4 regions of the Nitrincola salilacus genome follow, and region 1 is predicted to be linked to each of the others. Evidence: predicted binding sites of a transcription regulator. Region 1 holds the regulator's gene; each other region holds the start of a gene.
The links. The regulator sigma-54, encoded in region 1, starts transcription at its own class of promoters, with help from an activator protein. The targets are predictions, from matches to a motif close to TGGCACNNNNNTTGCTNT.
Positions count from the first base shown of each region.

Region 1 (4,338 bases):
ATGATACTTTTACAGTCAGCAACACGTCCTTCCTTCTCGACTTTGATGTCGCAGGTATATTGGCTGGCTGTTGCCGTCAGCTTTGCTGCAGCGCGCGCATGCAGGCCCAGCTTGTTAATGATGGTCAGGGAGGTTTTGATCATGTTGCTGTAGGGTTCTCTGGCTTGTCGGTGATCAGGTCAGTTCGCGGTGGCGTACCTGCACATTATCCATATGCTGACTGAAATGACCAGCAAGACACTCGGCAATATACACGGAGCGATGTTGTCCGCCGGTGCAGCCTATGCCGATGGTGAGATAACTGCGGTTATCGCGTGCGAAACGGGGAATCCATTTTTCCAGAAAACCTCGCAGGTCATCCAGCATCTCCTTTACTTCCTCAGACTGCTCGAGAAATGCCTTGATCTCGGTGTCCAGCCCTGAGTATTGACGCAGTTCCGGGATCCAGTAGGGATTAGGAAGAGCGCGGACATCGAAGGTGAAGTCTACATCCAGGGGGAGGCCATGTTTGAAGCCGAAGGATTGAAACTGCAACGACAACGACTGTTCCGGTCTCTGAGCAACACGCAGCTTGATGGAGTCGCGCAGCTCATAGAGCGTCAGCCTCGAGGTATCCATACGAATATCAGCCAGGCTGGCAATCGGTTCGAGCAGTAGTCTCTCTTTTTCGATCGCTTCTTTCAGCCCCGCACCACTGCTGGTCAGCGGATGCTTACGGCGAGTGGCATTGAAGCGTTTGAGCAAAGTGGCTTCACCGGCATCAAGGTAGATAACTTCACTGCTGAGATCTGGAATCTGGCTGATACTGCGCAAAATATCCGGTACCTGACGCAAGTTGCTGACCAGATTGCGGGCATCTATGCTGACGGCCAATCGTTCAGGACGATCTGGCGCCAACAACATCTGACCAATGAGTTCCGGCAGGAGCAGGGCTGGAAGGTTGTCGATACAGTAAAAATCGATATCTTCCAGTGCCTGCAGGGCGGTGCTTTTGCCCGAGCCGGAGCGGCCGCTGAGGACGACCAGTTTCATCTGTTAACTCCCGTTACCCGAGGTGGCCACCAGCGCCTGATAAAGCGAGTGACTGTCGGTACAGTTGCGCAGAGTTTCACGCACATCGCTGTTGCTGAAAAGTTCGGCAATGCTGGCCAGAGTCTGAAGATGTTGTGCGGCTTCATTTTCCGGTACCAGCAGGCAGCACAACAGATCAACCGGTCGGTTGTCGATCGCATCGAAGTCGATGGGTTGCTCAAGTGTTATGAGCAGCGCCAGCGCTTGTTCACAGCCGGGAAGGCGGCAGTGCGGAATTGCCACACCATCACCTATCCCGGTGCTACCGAGTCTTTCGCGATTAAGCAGACCACTGAAGATTTCTTCAGTTTCCAGTCCTTCGATCTGGGCAGCGAGGGTATCGCTGGCCAGTTCGAGGACTCTTTTCTTGCTGGCCGCATCCATGTGGCATAGTGTTCTGGATTCGGTCAGCAGCTCGGAGATATGCATAGGGTAATGTCGGTCTTGGTTAGTGGGTTATTTGAAAGACTTCATTTTTTCCTTGTGCTTGATAACCTGCCGATCAAGTTTATCAACCAGCCCATCAATTGCGGTGTACATGTCATCCTGTTCATCTGTCGCAAACAGTTCTCCACCTGCTAGATGTACATCAGCTTCTGCTTTCTGGCGGGTTTTTTCAACAGTGAGGATAACCTGAACATTGGTAATGTTATCGAAATGGCGCTCCAGCTTTTCAAATTTCGCATGCACATATTCGGTCAGTGCATCAGTCAGCTCTACATGATGGCCAGTGATATTAATCTGCATAAGGCTTCTCCTTGTTGTCAGGCACGATAAGGTTTGTTCTGTGCCTGTTTGTTATTAAAGCAAACGCTTGCGCTCATTAGAAGGTGGTATGCTCAGCGCTTCGCGATATTTTGCGATAGTTCGCCTTGCGACGTTAATGCCCTGTTCTTTCAGCAGTTGAGCGATCTTGTTGTCACTCAGTGGTTTTGCGCTGTTTTCACCTGCAACCAGCTTCTTGATCAGTGCACGAATAGCGGTGGAGGAGGCGCCTTCACCGTCAGCAGTCGTGACCTGGCTGGAAAAGAAATATTTGAGCTCGAAGATGCCGCGCGGTGTATGTATGAACTTTTGCGTGGTGACCCTGGAAATGGTGGACTCATGCATGGAAACAGCTTCCGCAATGTCGTGTAGCACCATGGGCTTCATTGCCTCCTCACCGAAATCCAGAAAATCTCGCTGTCTTTCGACGATTTCGCTGGCAACCTTCAGTAGTGTGTCATTGCGGCTGAGAAGGCTCTTCAAGAACCAGCGAGCTTCCTGTAGATGACTTTTAAGATAGTTGTTATCGGCGCTGTTGTCAGCCCTTCTGATCAAATCTGCGTATTGAGTGTTGATGCGCAGTTTTGGCGAGGTGTCAGGATTCAGGGTAACAATCCACTCGTCACGGTGCTTGCTGACAATGACATCAGGGATCACATATTCAGATTGACTGGAGATGATGCTGGAGCCCGGGCGCGGATTCAGTGACTGAATCAGTGAGATGATCGATTGCAGATCATCTTCCTTGACGCGCAGTTTACGCATCAGGCTTCGATAGTCGTGGCTTGCCAGAAGCGGCAGATGATCCGAGGCCAGCTTTATCGCTTCTTTGCCCCAGGGTAGCGAGGATCCAAACTGTCGCAGCTGGATGATCAAACACTCACTGAGATCGCGAGCCGCTACGCCGGGAGGATCGAACTGCTGGATACGATGCAGAACGGCTTCTATTTCATCCAGCTCGGCATCGCCAAAATAATCAGGTTCCTGTTCTTTGAACTGCTCGAGCAGTTCTTCGGTTGAAACCTTCAGGTAGCCATCGGTGTCGATGCCGTCAATGATGGCTTCAGCGACCATGCGATCAGCATCGCTCATTGGCGTCAGATTTAACTGCCAGTTCAGATGGTCCTGCAGGGTGTCTTCGCGGGTATCATTCTCGTTGTCTGGCCAGTCGTCGGATGATGCACTACTGCTCTGCTGCTGGTATGTGTCATCCCAACTGCTGTCTGTAGCCAGTTCAGAGGGGATCTGTTCGCTCCATTCACTGTCGGTATCCGGGCCGTCAAAACTGTCATCACTCTCGGCCCGACTGTCAGTACTCTCCGTATTGCTCTTGCTGACAATCTCTGAGTTACCGGATGGCTGAAACTCATCCTTCTCATCGTAGCTTTTGCTGTCATAGCTGTCTTCGTGCGCATCTTCGTAAGAGGTGTCGTAGGATTCCTCTATCGACGCGGTCTCTGGCTCATGCTCCTCTTCGCTGACCTCCAGCAGTGGATTGTTTTCCAGCGCCTGCTGTATCTCCTGCTGCAGATCAAGCGTCGACAGTTGCAGCAGCCGTATCGCCTGCTGCAACTGAGGTGTCATCGTGAGATGCTGGCCAATCTTGAGATGTAGCGCTTGTTTCATATGCCAGTATTATCACTTGAGGTTAGACGGTGGATAGTGGTCATCATAGCCTGAACTGTTCGCCCAGATAGGCTGATCTGACCTGCTTATTCGCCATGATTGTCTCGGGATCTCCCTCTGCGAGGATGGCTCCTTCACTGACAATGTAAGCGCGTTCACAGATATCGAGTGTCTCCCTGACATTATGATCGGTGATCAGAATTCCTATACCGCGACTCTGCAGATGGCGAATCGTCTGCTTGATATCATTGACCGAAATGGGGTCAACGCCGGCAAATGGCTCATCCAGCAGTATGAAGGTGGGCTCTGTTGCCAGTGCCCGGGCAATTTCGACGCGTCTCCTTTCGCCACCCGACAGCGCCATACCGGGACTGTTGCGGATGTGCGTGATATGAAACTCCTGCAGCAGTGCTTCCAGTTGCTCTTCACGATCGGCCTTGCTCATCTCCTTGCGTGTTTCCAGAATTGCCATCAGGTTATCACGTACACTGAGCTTTCTGAAAACCGAGGGCTCCTGAGGCAGATAACCGACTCCTCGCTGTGCACGGCCATGCATCGGCATGCCTGTGACATCATCCTGATTGATACGGATATGGCCCTCATCCGCTGCCACGAGACCGACAATCATGTAGAAGCAGGTGGTTTTGCCTGCGCCGTTGGGGCCGAGGAGACCCACGATCTCTCCCTGGCTGATCTTGAGTGATACATCACGCACAACCTGACGGCCTTTGTAGCTCTTGGCCAGATGGAGTGCTTCAAGCATTGCCATAATCAGTTTCCACTGCTTCTGGGTTGAATGACCATTTCAACACGCTGCCCACCACTTTCGCTACCGAATGCATCCACAACCGCCTGATCCATGTTGTATACGATACG
Region 1 covers NZ_CP176580.1:3,528,289-3,532,626, reverse strand. The annotation lists gene ACK3CJ_RS16350 (HPr family phosphocarrier protein) at 1-143, opposite strand, end outside; gene rapZ (RNase adapter RapZ) at 175-1,032, opposite strand; gene ptsN (PTS IIA-like nitrogen regulatory protein PtsN) at 1,036-1,500, opposite strand; gene hpf (ribosome hibernation promoting factor) at 1,528-1,818, opposite strand; gene ACK3CJ_RS16330 (RNA polymerase factor sigma-54) at 1,873-3,462, opposite strand; gene lptB (LPS export ABC transporter ATP-binding protein) at 3,506-4,231, opposite strand; gene lptA (lipopolysaccharide transport periplasmic protein LptA) at 4,234-4,338, opposite strand, start outside.

Region 2 (4,338 bases), 690 kb from region 1:
TTATCCGACCATCTTCGAGTGCGATGCCGGGGGTGCGTATCACCAGTCCGCCGCGTCTGACCTCAATGGCAACGCTGTCGCCACGATTAACCGCCAGAGCGGCCTCCAGCATACGTGTGGTGATGACCTGATTACTGCCTATGTGACGCCGTGACAGCTTGCCGAGCAGGTCCTGCTCACGCGTAAAGTACTCTTGATTGAGGCGCGCGATGTCCTGCTCCTGCATTTTCAGATCGTCTGCCGAAATTCTGCCATGCCTGACGATGGGGCGTGCTGCAACAACGACCATCATGAACTGGCGAACCTGCGCAGTTACGTTGATACTCCATTGGGGTGTGCTGCAGGCCGCTCTTGCCGTGACCCGTTGCCCACTGTTGAAAGGTAATGTTATCGTCAGGGGGTGGCTGCAGGCAGGTAAGCTCAGCGAGTTGTTGACAGGTGTCACGTTGACTTCAACACGACTGCTGGGCAGGCGGTTCTGAAACTCCTCTGTGATGAACTGACTGATGGCCTGTTCAATCTCGTCGGCAGGTGTTGATGCCGAAATAACAGGGGAAATCAAAAAAGTGGCGAAAAGCACCATAACTAGTGTTAAATTAAACATATTCACATGTGTGCTCTGTCCTAAGTGGCTGAACGCAACTCATAAAAAGAAAGCTTGGGGTTGATTGAATCATGTCAGGTATCCTGGATAGTGTAAACCTACGTACTCAGATGGTCGGGCAGAACCGCCTGGAGCTGCTGCTGTTCAGTCTGGAAACATCGCAGCGTTATGGAATTAACGTGTTCAAGGTGCGCGAGGTACTGCAGTGCCCTGATTTGACAGAAGTGCCGAGGCAGACAACTGTTATCAAGGGGATGGCCCACATCCGAGGTGAAACCATTCCCGTGCTGGATCTGTCAGAGGCGATCGGTCGCCGGCCGATTCCAGAAGAGGATGAGCGCACCTGCTTTCTGATTGTGGCCGAATATAACAAGCGTACTCTGGCGTTTCTGGTACGCAAGGTTGACAGAATTCTGAATACCAATTGGGATCAGATCATGGCACCGCCGGCTGAGATAGGAACCGATAACTACCTGACTGCCGTATTTGAGCATGAGGGCAAGTTGATCGAGATCATCGATGTTGAACAGATCCTGGCTGATCTCTATCCTGCACCGACTGATGTCAGTGAGGAGGTAGCCAACAAAGATGTTCGCCAAGAGGCGCATCAGTATCATGTGCTGATATGTGATGATTCTGCTGTTGCACGTAATCAGATGCAGAAAAGTCTCGAAAGTCTGGGGTTGAAGGTGACGATCGCCAAGAACGGTCGCCAAGCCTGGATGCTGCTGAAGGATATGGCTGACAAGGATGTGGATGTGACAGAGCACTTTCTGATGCTGATCTCTGATATCGAGATGCCGGAGATGGATGGTTACACGCTGACCTCCATGATCAGAGGTGACAGCCGGATGCAGAAGATGCATGTTGTGTTGCATACATCACTCAGTGGCGGATTCAACGTCTCGATGGTGAAAAAGGTCGGTGCCGATGGTTTCCTGGCCAAATTCAACCCTGATGAGCTGGCAGGTGTCGTCGTCAGGCGTATGCAAGCGGTCAGATAACCTGACCCAACTTGAGGCTGATTGAGTGAAAAGCGGATTTACGATCTCAACTGACGAGTTCAGAAGTTTCAGCCAGTTCCTGGAAAAGAGCTGTGGTATTTTGCTGGCCGACCACAAACAGTATCTGGTTCAGAGTCGTCTGAACCGGATCATGCAGCAAGAGGGCTTCAGTAGTCTGTCGGAGTTGGTATCCAAACTCAGTCAGTATGGTGGAACGACACTGAAAGAGCAGGTTATCGATGCGATGACAACCAACGAAACGCTCTGGTTTCGTGACATCCACCCTTTCGATATCCTGCGTGATAAACTTCTGCCTGAGATGACGGGTAGTGGCTCTCAGAAGCTTCGACTCTGGTCCGCTGCCTGCTCGACGGGGCAAGAGCCCTACTCCATCAGTATGGTGATGGAGGAGTATAAGCAACTGAAGCCAGGTGCTTTAATGACGGCGCCGGAAATAGTGGCTACGGATATCTCAAGCAGTGTGCTGAATCAGGCGCGGCGTGGAGAGTACGAGATGCTGGCACTGGGGCGGGGGCTGTCACAGGATAGACTCAAGCGCTTTTTTCAACAGTCTGCTGATGGTGTCTGGCAGGTTCGGCCCGAAATCAAGAGTCGGGTCAAGTTTCAGAGTCTCAACTTGCTCGGGCAGTACTCAACGCTGGGGCAGTTCGATATTATTTTCTGCCGTAACGTATTGATCTATTTCTCTTCTGATGTGAAAGCTGAAATTCTTCGCAAGATGCGTAAACAGCTTAAAACAGGAGGGTATCTGGTTCTGGGTGCGTCTGAATCCCTGTCTGGCATGCCAGATATCTACAAGATGATCCATTGCCGTCCTGGTATCATTTATCAGGCGATTTGATGCCGCTTCTACTCTCCAGGTTTCCATATTTGCCGCTAAGGCGGTAATTCATTGCCGCTTAGGTGGCAATGAACTTTAAAAAATCCCCTTTATGCATTAAAAATCAATAATTTAATAGTTATGGTATGTCTTTTGCATTTTTCTGTGCAATATGAGCTTTATGCTGTCGTAAAAGAACTCAGAGGCAATCATGGCAATTAACTTCGATAATGCACTTGGTATTCATCCTGACGCGCTGTTATTGCGTACGCGCCGTAGTGAGATCATTGCGAATAATATTGCCAATGCCGATACACCGAACTTCAAGGCGCGTGATATTGATTTCAGTGCTGTGCTGAAGGGAGAGCAGGCGGTACAGGAACCGGTTGCCCTGAAAGGGACTAAAGCAGGTCATTTCTCTGGGTTGATAGCGCCTGATTTTGCGGCGGATCTGCTCTACCGCCAGCCACTCCAGCCCTCCATTGATGGCAATACGGTGGAAGTGCAGGAAGAGATAGCACGTTTTACCGAAAACTCTATCCGCTTTCAGGCATCCTTTGAGTTTTTGAACAGCAAGTTCAGTGGCCTTAATTCAGCGATCAAGGGTGAGTAATCATGTCTTTATCTAACGTATTCAATATTGCCGGCTCTGCCATGAGTGCTCAGACGATTCGTTTGAATACAACGGCCAGTAATATGGCCAATGCTGAAAGTGTCAGTTCAAACGAAGGTGAAACCTATCGTGCGCGTAAGCCAGTTTTTGCACTGCGTGCACCAGAGGAGTCTGTTTTGCAAAGTGGTGAAGCGGGTCTTGCGCCTGGTCAGGGCGTTCAGGTACTGGATATTGTTCAGAGCCAGGCAGCATTGCGTCAGGCCTATGAGCCGGACCACCCGATGGCAGATGAGCAGGGTTACGTGTTTTACCCCAATGTGAACATCATGGAAGAGATGGCCGATATGATTTCGGCGTCACGCTCTTTCCAGATCAATGTTGATGTGATGAATACAACCAAACAGATGCTGCAGAAAGCGCTGACGCTGGGTCAGTGATCAGTGTCAGGGTTAGCTATTAAAGTTAAATAGAGGGGCTCTCATGAGCACTATTAACGGTACTGGTCAAAATGTTTTTGACAAGATAAACCAGAATAACCAATCAGAAGCTCAGAAAGCCAAAGGGCCGGGCGACGAAAGTCAGATGTTCATGAAGCTGATGATTGCCCAGTTGCAGAACCAGGATCCTACGAGTCCGGCTGAGACAACTGATTTCATGCAGCAGATCTCCAGTATGACCATGGTTGAGAGCATGGCGAACATGAGTAATACGGTAGAGAGCATGAGTAACTCGCTGTTGAGTTCTCAGGCGGCATTGCAGGCTTCAGCGATGGTGGGGCGAAATGCTTATGTGAAAACGGATACCGGTATTTTGACTGAGGATCGTGCCGTCAGGGGCATGGTGCCGCTTGAAACCAGCGTGTCTGATCTGAAAGTGTCAGTCTATGACGGTGCAGGGAATCTGATAGATGCTGTGAATATGGGAAATCAGTCTGCAGGTGAGCATAACTTCGCCTGGGCTGGTTTGGATATGCCTCCAGGAAAATATCGTTTTGTTGCAGAGGCACGCCAAGGTGACGGTGAGTATCAGACAGTAGAGAGTTATATCGCACATACCGTCAACAGTGTGACGCTGGGGCAGAACGGTATCGGTATGAAAGTTAATACAGATGGCGGTTCGGTTGGTATCAACGACGTCAGACAGATTGGATAAATGAGAGGTTAGCCATGTCATTCAATACCGCCATTACAGGTCTCAAAGCCGCCTCAACCATGCTGGATGTTACGGGCAATAATATTGCCAACACCAGTACCGTCGGGTTCAAGTCATCACGCAC
Region 2 covers NZ_CP176580.1:4,218,526-4,222,863, reverse strand. The annotation lists gene flgA (flagellar basal body P-ring formation chaperone FlgA) at 1-604, opposite strand, end outside; gene ACK3CJ_RS19445 (chemotaxis protein CheV) at 676-1,608, shown strand; gene ACK3CJ_RS19440 (CheR family methyltransferase) at 1,634-2,470, shown strand; gene flgB (flagellar basal body rod protein FlgB) at 2,661-3,062, shown strand; gene flgC (flagellar basal body rod protein FlgC) at 3,065-3,499, shown strand; gene ACK3CJ_RS19425 (flagellar hook assembly protein FlgD) at 3,543-4,214, shown strand; gene ACK3CJ_RS19420 (flagellar hook-basal body complex protein) at 4,229-4,338, shown strand, end outside.
Region 2: the regulator sigma-54 is predicted to act here: its motif matches at 2,592-2,609, upstream of flgB (flagellar basal body rod protein FlgB).

Region 3 (4,338 bases), 1.3 Mb from region 1:
TACTTTGAAGATCAGCTCAGTATTCCGTTAAGTGTCGGTTCGTTATTTAACTTCAATAAAGAAGCCTTCGATAAAGCCGCGCCGTTTGAGTCATGGGTCAAACAGCGTCTGACTCAGGCGCAGGTGATCCATGCCGATGAAACCGGTATCAATATTGGTGGAAAGCGTCATTGGCTGCATTGTGCATCCAATGAGTCACTCACGTGGTTAGCACCTCACTCAAAACGAGGCAGTGAAGCCATGGATCAGATCGGCATCTTACCGCGCTTTACCGGTACGCTGTGTCATGATCACTGGAAACCCTATTACCGCTATACCGATTGCCAGCATGCACTGTGTAATGCTCACCATTTGCGTGAACTTGAACGCGTCTGGGAGCAGGACAAACAAGCCTGGGCACAGCGCATGCAGACATTACTGTGCACCATGAATGATGCCGTCATCAATGCTGGCGGGTCAGTACCTGCCGATCAAGCGGAAGGTTGGCGTAAAGCTTATAGAGACTGTTTAAAGAAAGCGGATATTGAATGTCCGCCACCCGATGAAGTACAACGAGACGGCAAACGCGGTCGCCTTAAGCGCTCAACGGCACGAAATCTACTTGAGAGGCTGAGGAACTTCGAAGCCGATGTGCTTAGATTTTTAGAGGATCCCCATGTGCCCTTTACCAACAACCAAGGTGAACGGGATATCCGGATGCTCAAGGTGCAGCAGAAAATATCAGGGTGCTTCCGGTCGCTGGAAGGTGCTCATATCTTCTGTCGTGTCCGGAGTTATTTATCGACTGCACGCAAGCAAGGAGTCAGCGGCTCGCAGGCTATGGCATCACTTTTTAAAGGAGAGCTGTTACCTTTTATGAATGCTGCCGATGATAATAAATAAACCTGCTGGGTCTATAATGGCTGAATAGTTACGAAAAAGCTTCAGATATTTGTGTATTCTGTAAACCCGATTGCCGCTTATATTCAATCCAAACCGCTAAGGTGTGTGGAAGATTCAAAGCAATCAAAGTACTTTTATTGAGCCGGAACTCTGCTGAGAGTTGATTTTCGAGACGTTGTTGGATTAATCGCTGCTGTTGACGTGCCTGGCTACAAGAGACAATTCCGATAGACATGTTGGGTCAAGCTCCTTTTGACAATTAACTAAAGCTCAATCTCCTAGACGAGCACTTTCCAACAGTAATGCTAGCTAGTTAAATACGGCAAGTCAAACTTGGTATTTAAGGGCTCCTACACGCATATATTTAACGTTACCTGATTACCCATATCCTCGGCCATGAGAACTTTTATTCTGGCACTGCCTGATTGTCTGTTGGCCAAGGCCTTCCTGAAGTCACTGTGCAGCCTTTGGTCGACACTGATTAACACCGCCATCGTGGAAAAAATAATCTGACCAAAAAAACAGAGATGGCACAGTATCTGCATTCAAACAAGGTATCAGATGGCGAGAAAGCGGCTAATACGGCGCTCTGCCCCACAGCAAAGTTGCTGAGGGCTCATTGACGGGTAACAGGCCTGTCGAAGCGCACCGAAAAAAGGCCTCCCGATCGTTAAATGCACCAATTTTGAACAATGGCGTTCAACACTCCCTCTAGCGGGGGGATCGTTGAACGCCATTTTTTTTTGCCCTTGTGGACCCAGCGATGGATGTAAAACAATGACTGCTCACACCAAGTTCAATCTGTTCTCGTTTACCGGGAAAATGAAGATCCTGCATATGAGCTGGATCGCCTTCTTCCTGACCTTCTTTGTCTGGTTCAACTTTGCACCCTTGCTGGGCGTGATCAAGACCTCCCTCGGACTGACCTCCGACGAGATCAAAACCCTGTTGATCCTCAACGTCGCCCTGACTATACCGGCCCGGGTACTGATCGGCATGCTCACCGACAAATACGGTCCACGCAATGTCTATGCAACACTGTTGCTCTTCTGCAGCTTGCCCTGCTTCATGTTCGCCCTGGCCCAGGACTTCACCCAGGCCGCTGTCGCCCGCTTCCTGCTGGGCTTTATCGGAGCAGGCTTCGTGGTGGGTATCCGCATGGTCAGCGAATGGTTCCCGGCCAATGAGCTGGGCACCGCCGAGGGCATCTACGGTGGCTGGGGCAACTTCGGTTCTGCCGCCGCCGCCATGCTGCTGCCGACTCTGGCGCTGATATTCGGCGGTGACGACGGCTGGCGCTATGCCGTGGGCATCACTGGCCTGATGTCCCTGATCTTCAGCTTCGTCTGGTACTTCAATGTGTCCGACACCCCCAAGGGCTCGACCTACTTCAAGCCCAAGCGTATCGGTGGCCTGGAAGTCACCAGCAAGGGCGACTTCGTCTTCCTGCTGATCATGAAGATCCCCCTCTATGCGGCACTGATACTGCTGTGCTGGAAACTCTCACCCCAGGGGGTCTCGATCCTAAGCAGCACCGCGGCCCTTTTCGTCTATATCGGTCTGGTGGCCTTCTTCTTTTACGATTGTTATTGCGCCTACCTCGTTAACCGAGAGATCTTCACCCAGCCGGTACCGGAGATGCATCGCTACAAGTTCAAGCAGGTCGCGGTACTGAATGTGCTCTACTTCGCCACCTTTGGTTCTGAGCTGGCTGTGGTCTCCATGCTGCCGCTGTTTTTTGCCGATGTCTTCGAACTGAACATGGTCTATGCAGGTCTGCTCGCTTCGGGCTATGCTTTCATGAATCTGATGTCCCGTCCTGCCGGTGGCCTGATCAGTGACCGCTTCGGCCGCAAGGCCACCCTGCTGGTACTGACAGCGGGTCTGGCCATCGGGTATGCCGTGATGTCGGTGATCGACAGCAGCTGGCCGCTGGTACTGGCGGTTATTGCCGCCATGACCTGCTCGTTCTTTGTACAGGCTGGCGAAGGCGCGGTCTTCGCGGTGGTACCGCTGATCAAGCGTCGCCTCACCGGTCAGGTGGCAGGCATGACCGGCGCCTACGGTAACGTCGGTGCGGTGTTCTATCTCACCGTGCTGTCCATGGTCAGCTACCAAACCTTCTTCATGGTCATTGCCGCTACTGCGGTGCTCGGCTTTATCACTCTGTTGCTGCTGGAAGAACCCCGCGGACACATGGCCGAAGTCAATGCAGACGGTAGTGTCGAGTTGATCAGAGTCTCCTGATGAGAGTCTCCTGATCTGCATGCTGACAGGCAGTTAACAGGGAGCGAAGCCCCAGCAGGGCTTCGCTCCTTTTTGAGGTTTTGGAACCACGATGATGAATCAGTCCCTGAGTGTGCAGGCCAGACTGAAAATCCGCTTCGGCGGCCAGTCGATTGCCGGCATCAAGCCACAGAATCAGGATGCCTTTGCCGCCCATGCCCCAGACGATCAGGCACTACTGCTAAAGGGTGCCGCGGCGGTCATTGCCGACGGCGTCAGCAGCTGCGCCGATTCCCATATCGCCAGCCAGACAGCTGTCACCAGTTTCATCACCGACTATTTCAGCACCCCGGACAGCTGGAGTACTCGCCATGCGGCTGCCCGCGTGGTGTCGAGCCTCAACAGCTGGTTGTATCAGCAAAACGCGAACCGCCAAGGTCACGACGACAGCATGCTGTGCACCTTTTCAGCGGTGATCTTCAAATCCAATACGCTGCACTGCTTTCATGTCGGCGACAGCCGCATCTGGCTCTGCCGTAATGGCGAAGTGGAGCAACTGACACGTGACCATGTACATGTGGAGCGCGGGCGCAATTACCTGTCCCGCGCCTTCGGCGCCGACCAGCATCTGGAGCTCGACTACTGCACCCAGACGCTGGAGCCCGGCGATCGCATCCTGCTGACCACCGACGGCGTGCATGAACACCTGACCCGGGCGCAGATCAGTCAGCTGCTGACCCAGCATCCCAGCGATCCAGTGGCCACCAGCGCACTGCTGATCGAACAAGCTATGGCGGCTGGCAGCGATGACAATCTCACCGCACTGCTGATCGAGGTGGACCAGTTGCCACTGGAAACCCCGGATGAAAACTTCCAGCGTCTCAGCGTCCTGCCCATCCCGCCGGTGCTGAATGTTGGCAACCGCATTGACGACTACGAGGTGCTGGACGTGATATTCAGCGGCACCCGCAGCCATATGTACCGCGTCAAGGATTCGGTCAGCGGTCAGATCTATGTACTCAAGGCACCATCCGAGAACTTCAGCGAAGACAGCCTGTACCTGGACGGATTCATGCGCGAGGAATGGGTAGGGCGCAGACTGGATCACCCCAATGTCATGAAAACCTACGCCCCACCGCGGCCCAAGCGTTTGCTGTACTACCTGGGCGAGTATATCGAGGGCCAGAACCTGCGACAGTGGATGCAGGACACCCCCCAGCCTCCACTGGA
Region 3 covers NZ_CP176580.1:47,012-51,349, reverse strand. The annotation lists gene tnpC (IS66 family transposase) at 1-882, shown strand, start outside; gene ACK3CJ_RS00225 (hypothetical protein) at 911-1,117, opposite strand; gene ACK3CJ_RS00220 (NarK family nitrate/nitrite MFS transporter) at 1,660-3,129, shown strand; gene ACK3CJ_RS00215 (protein kinase domain-containing protein) at 3,221-4,338, shown strand, end outside.
Region 3: the regulator sigma-54 is predicted to act here: its motif matches at 1,411-1,428, upstream of ACK3CJ_RS00220 (NarK family nitrate/nitrite MFS transporter).

Region 4 (4,338 bases), 190 kb from region 1:
CATGCGATGTATATTCCATGGGCCGGGTGTACAGGTGGTGGCGTTGGTGCCTGTGGCAGGGCCCGTGCCGCCACCAAGCATCGTGGTAACCCCGGAGCTGAGTGCTTCTTCAACCTGCTGCGGGCAGATAAAGTGAATATGCGAGTCGACGCCACCCGCCGTGAGTATCTGTCCCTCACCGGCAATCACCTCCGTACCTGGCCCGATCACTATCGTGACGCCAAGCTGTACATCCGGGTTACCCGCCTTGCCAATGCTGACAATTCGGCCATGTTTGATGCCGACATCCGCCTTGACGATACCCCAGTGATCGATAATCAGGGCATTGGTGATCACCAGATCCATGGTTTCGGCATCAGGGCGTTGGCTCTGCCCCATGCCATCGCGGATCACCTTACCCCCGCCGAACTTGACCTCATCACCATAGATGGTGAAGTCTTTTTCAACCTCCAGCCAAAGCTCCGTATCAGCCAGCCTCAGGCGATCGCCGGTTGTCGGTCCAAACATTTCGGCATAGGCCTGCCGGGAAATCGTTGCCATGTTCACGCACTCCTGTCAGTTGCTGCAGCGCTCAGAGCGCGCCCATAATCTGGCCCTGAAATCCATAGACTTCGCGCTTACCGTCATAGGCCACCAGCTCAACCGTTCGGCTCTGGCCCGGCTCGAACCGAACAGCCGTACCCGCTGCTATATTAAGGCGATAGCCACGCGTGGGGTCACGATCAAAGCGCAGTGCCTGATTGGTTTCAAAAAAGTGATAGTGAGAGCCGACCTGCACCGGTCGATCACCGGTATTGGCGACCTCCACCGTCAGGGTGTCGCGACCGACATTCAGCTCAATATCACCTGCCATCACCTGCATTTCACCGGGAATCATGCTGCTCTCCTCAGATAATCGGTTCGTGGACAGTCACGAGCTTAGTGCCATCCGGGAAAGTGGCTTCCACCTGAACGTCATGAATCATCTCGGCTATCCCTTCCATCACCTCATCACGCGTGAGCAGGGTACGGCCATAATCCATCAACTCTGCTACTGTTTTTCCATCGCGCGCCCCTTCCAGAACCGCGGCACTGATATAAGCAATCGCTTCCGGGTAGTTCAACTTCAGGCCGCGCGCCTTACGCCGTTCGGCCAGAAGACCTGCCGTAAACAGCATCAGTTTGTCTTTCTCGCGTGGGGTCAGCTCCATCAGTCAGCTCCTGCTTGTTTTCGCTAGACTAGTCTTGGCTAGGCTTGTTTTGGCTAAGCGAGTCATCACTCAGTTCGGTGTATCTGACGGTACTTTTGCAAACTGCGTACCAAAATGGCGCACAACGCGAAATCAGCCAGTTCGGGAGAGGTTCACGGGATATGCTGCTTCTGGGGGAAACGAATGCGCACGAAAAAAGTGCACATTAAAAAGCACTCACCTTTTATGCACTAAAACGATGCGCAAATAAGAGTGTAAATTGTAATGACTTCAGGTAGACCAGATACGCGGCAGGCAGGCCTCCCTGCCAAACACCTGTGGACGAATCATTTGCCAGATACTAATCATGATGCGCTGCATCGATTCGGTACGGTTACCCAGCAGTCGGACCACCAACACACCATCAACACAGGTCGCTGCCGAAACAACCTGGGGCGATTCAACCAACAGCTCTCGAATCGGCTCAATATCAGGAAGATTCGGAGCGTAAATAATCATCGTGCCGCTCATCGGATGCTGTCGCAGACCGGATGCCGAACGGATCAGTTGATCCCCTTCGGTGACCAGTTGCTCAATCAGGACAGGCTTCCCCTCCAGCATCAGCGTCAGACCTGCTCTGACCTCCCCCGAGGTGAATACCTCATCGATCACCGGACGCCCGAGGCACTGCAGCTCCCAGCCGATAAAGCGACTGCTGGCTGCCAGTTCCAGGCGGGTATCAAGCTGTGCAATCGCGCCGGGGAAATAGATATTCTCATGAGGAAACCACTCCAGAGCACCATCCTGATCCACCACCAGATGCTGGCGCTGCTGAGCCAGACGACCGTCAGAGCGATAGAATTTGGTTGCACCGGGCGTCGTTAGCAGCGCGTGTGCACCCTGCTCAACCCGGAGGTTGATCTGCAATTGATCTCCACCCACGAGACCACCCGGTGGGTGCAGCAGATAGGTGTGACACACCTCGCCTTCAGGATAAAATGGGCGCTGCAGCGCCAGTGGCCCACGCCGGCTCCGCTTACTCAGTCGGGTTGCGCCATGTCGGCTGGAGAACACCATCTCCAGCTCGGCCTCCCAGCCTTTACGGGTCACTGCAACATTCATCTCAACCTCGATTCCATCACTATCACAAAAGTGTCAGGTTGATTGAAGCAAGGTTAGTGCCAGATTGTTTTTAACAACTCACTGTTAGTACGATTGCAGTGCTGCAGCCCCTACCCACTGGCAGGCAAACTGCCAGGCGCTGCGCCCGGAACGTACTCCGCGTGCCTGAGCGAAACTGACCGCCTCTTTCTGCAACGCTTCCGTCCATTGATACTCAAGCTCATGCCGGGCCGCCAACTGACCTATCCAGTGTTGGACAGCTGCAAGGTAGGTATCCTGATTAAAGGGATAGAAGCTGATCCACAGACCAAAACGGTCCGACAGCGAGATCGTCTCCTCTATTGCATCCCCGGGGTGTAGTTCGCCATCAACCCAGCTTGCCTGGAGATTATCGGTCGAGGATTCCGGCAACAGGTGCCGACGGTTGGATGTGGCGTAGATCAACACATTATCTGGTGCCGATGACAACGCACCATCCAGCGCGCTCTTCAGCCGTTTGTAGTTGGCATCATTGCGTTCAAAAGAGAGATCATCAGAGTAGAGAATAAAACGGAAAGGTTGTGACGACAGATGCGACAGAATCGCCGGCAGGTGCAGCAGATCATCACGATCCACCTGCAGCACGCGCAAGCCCTCTACTGCATAGGCACGCAGCAAAGCACGGATTAACGAGGATTTGCCTGTTCCGCGAGCGCCCCAGAGCAGCACATTGTTGGCTGGCAGCCGATCCAAAAACTGGCGGGTATTTGTAACGATTCGCTCACGCTGGCGATCGATTCCTACAAGATCAGTCAGTGCCACCGGGCTGGCAGCACTGATCGGCTCGATCCAGCCGTCATTCTCGCGCTGTCGCCAGACACCCGCTTCAACCCTGTGCCAATCGACCTCCGAGGGTCGATGATCCTGCTCCAGTGCACTGGCGATACGCTTGAGCTCAGCCAGTATTGCTCGCTGAAATGCCTGTTCAGACATCCACTCACCTCTTATGCTCAGATAGTGTCACCGTCACATAAATGTGTCGGCATTGACCTCTGAGCATAAGCGGAAGTGACCAGCAGAACAATTAAACCAGCAGAATCAGATCTGCGACTGAAGGTAGTTCTGCAGACCGAGCAGTTTGATCAGACCCAGCTGTTTTTCCAGCCAGTAAGCGTGATCAACCTCGGTATCATCCAGCAGGGTTTCCAGCATCTCACGCGTGACATAATCCTGCTCTTTTTCGCACAGCGCGATCACGTCCCGGAGCATACTTGCCACCTTGTACTCAACATCAAGGTCGCTCTGCAGCATCGCTGGTACATCCTTGCCCACATTGATCGCATCACGTGTGGACATATCCGGCGTGCCTTCCAGGAACAGAATACGCTCAATCAGCTTGGCAGCATGGCCCTTTTCATCATCGAACTCATGATCGATACGCTCATACAGCTTGTTCAAGCCCCAGTCCTGATACATGCGGGAGTGAATGAAGTACTGATCCATCGCCGCCAGCTCGTTTGCCAGCAATTTATTCAACGCAGCGATTATCTGGGTATTGCCTTTCATCTCGTTATTCTCCCTTTACACTTTAGACTGCAGATAGTTTTCCAGCCCCAGATTCTGAACCTGATACTGCTGCGTTTCGAGCCAGTCGAGGTGCTCCTCTTCATACTCCAGAATATCTTCCAGCAGCTCGCGGCTGATGTAGTCCTGCTCTTTTTCGCACAAGGCTATGGCATGACGCAGCAGTTCGAGCTGCTCCTTCTGGAACGCCTCATCGCAGCCGAGCATCTCAACCGTATCCTCACCAATCTTCAGCCTGCCCAGATCCTGAAGGTTGGGCAGCCCTTCCAGAAACAGAACCCGCTCGATCAGTTTATCAGCCTGCTTCATGTCCTTGATCGATTTTTTGTAGCACACCTCATCGAGCTCGTTCAGCCCCCAGTTGCGATACATGCGCGCATGCAGAAAGTACTGGTTGATCGAAGTCAGCTCCGATACCAGCACCTTATTGAGTTCTTTGATAACCTGTTTATTGCCCTTCATCATCTATCTCCACGAGGATCCA
Region 4 covers NZ_CP176580.1:3,337,013-3,341,350, forward strand. The annotation lists gene ureC (urease subunit alpha) at 1-540, opposite strand, end outside; gene ACK3CJ_RS15490 (urease subunit beta) at 572-877, opposite strand; gene ureA (urease subunit gamma) at 888-1,190, opposite strand; gene ACK3CJ_RS15500 (urease accessory protein UreD) at 1,461-2,291, opposite strand; gene ACK3CJ_RS15505 (ATP-binding protein) at 2,376-3,263, opposite strand; gene bfr (bacterioferritin) at 3,369-3,836, opposite strand; gene bfr (bacterioferritin) at 3,852-4,316, opposite strand.
Region 4: the regulator sigma-54 is predicted to act here: its motif matches at 1,285-1,302, upstream of ureA (urease subunit gamma).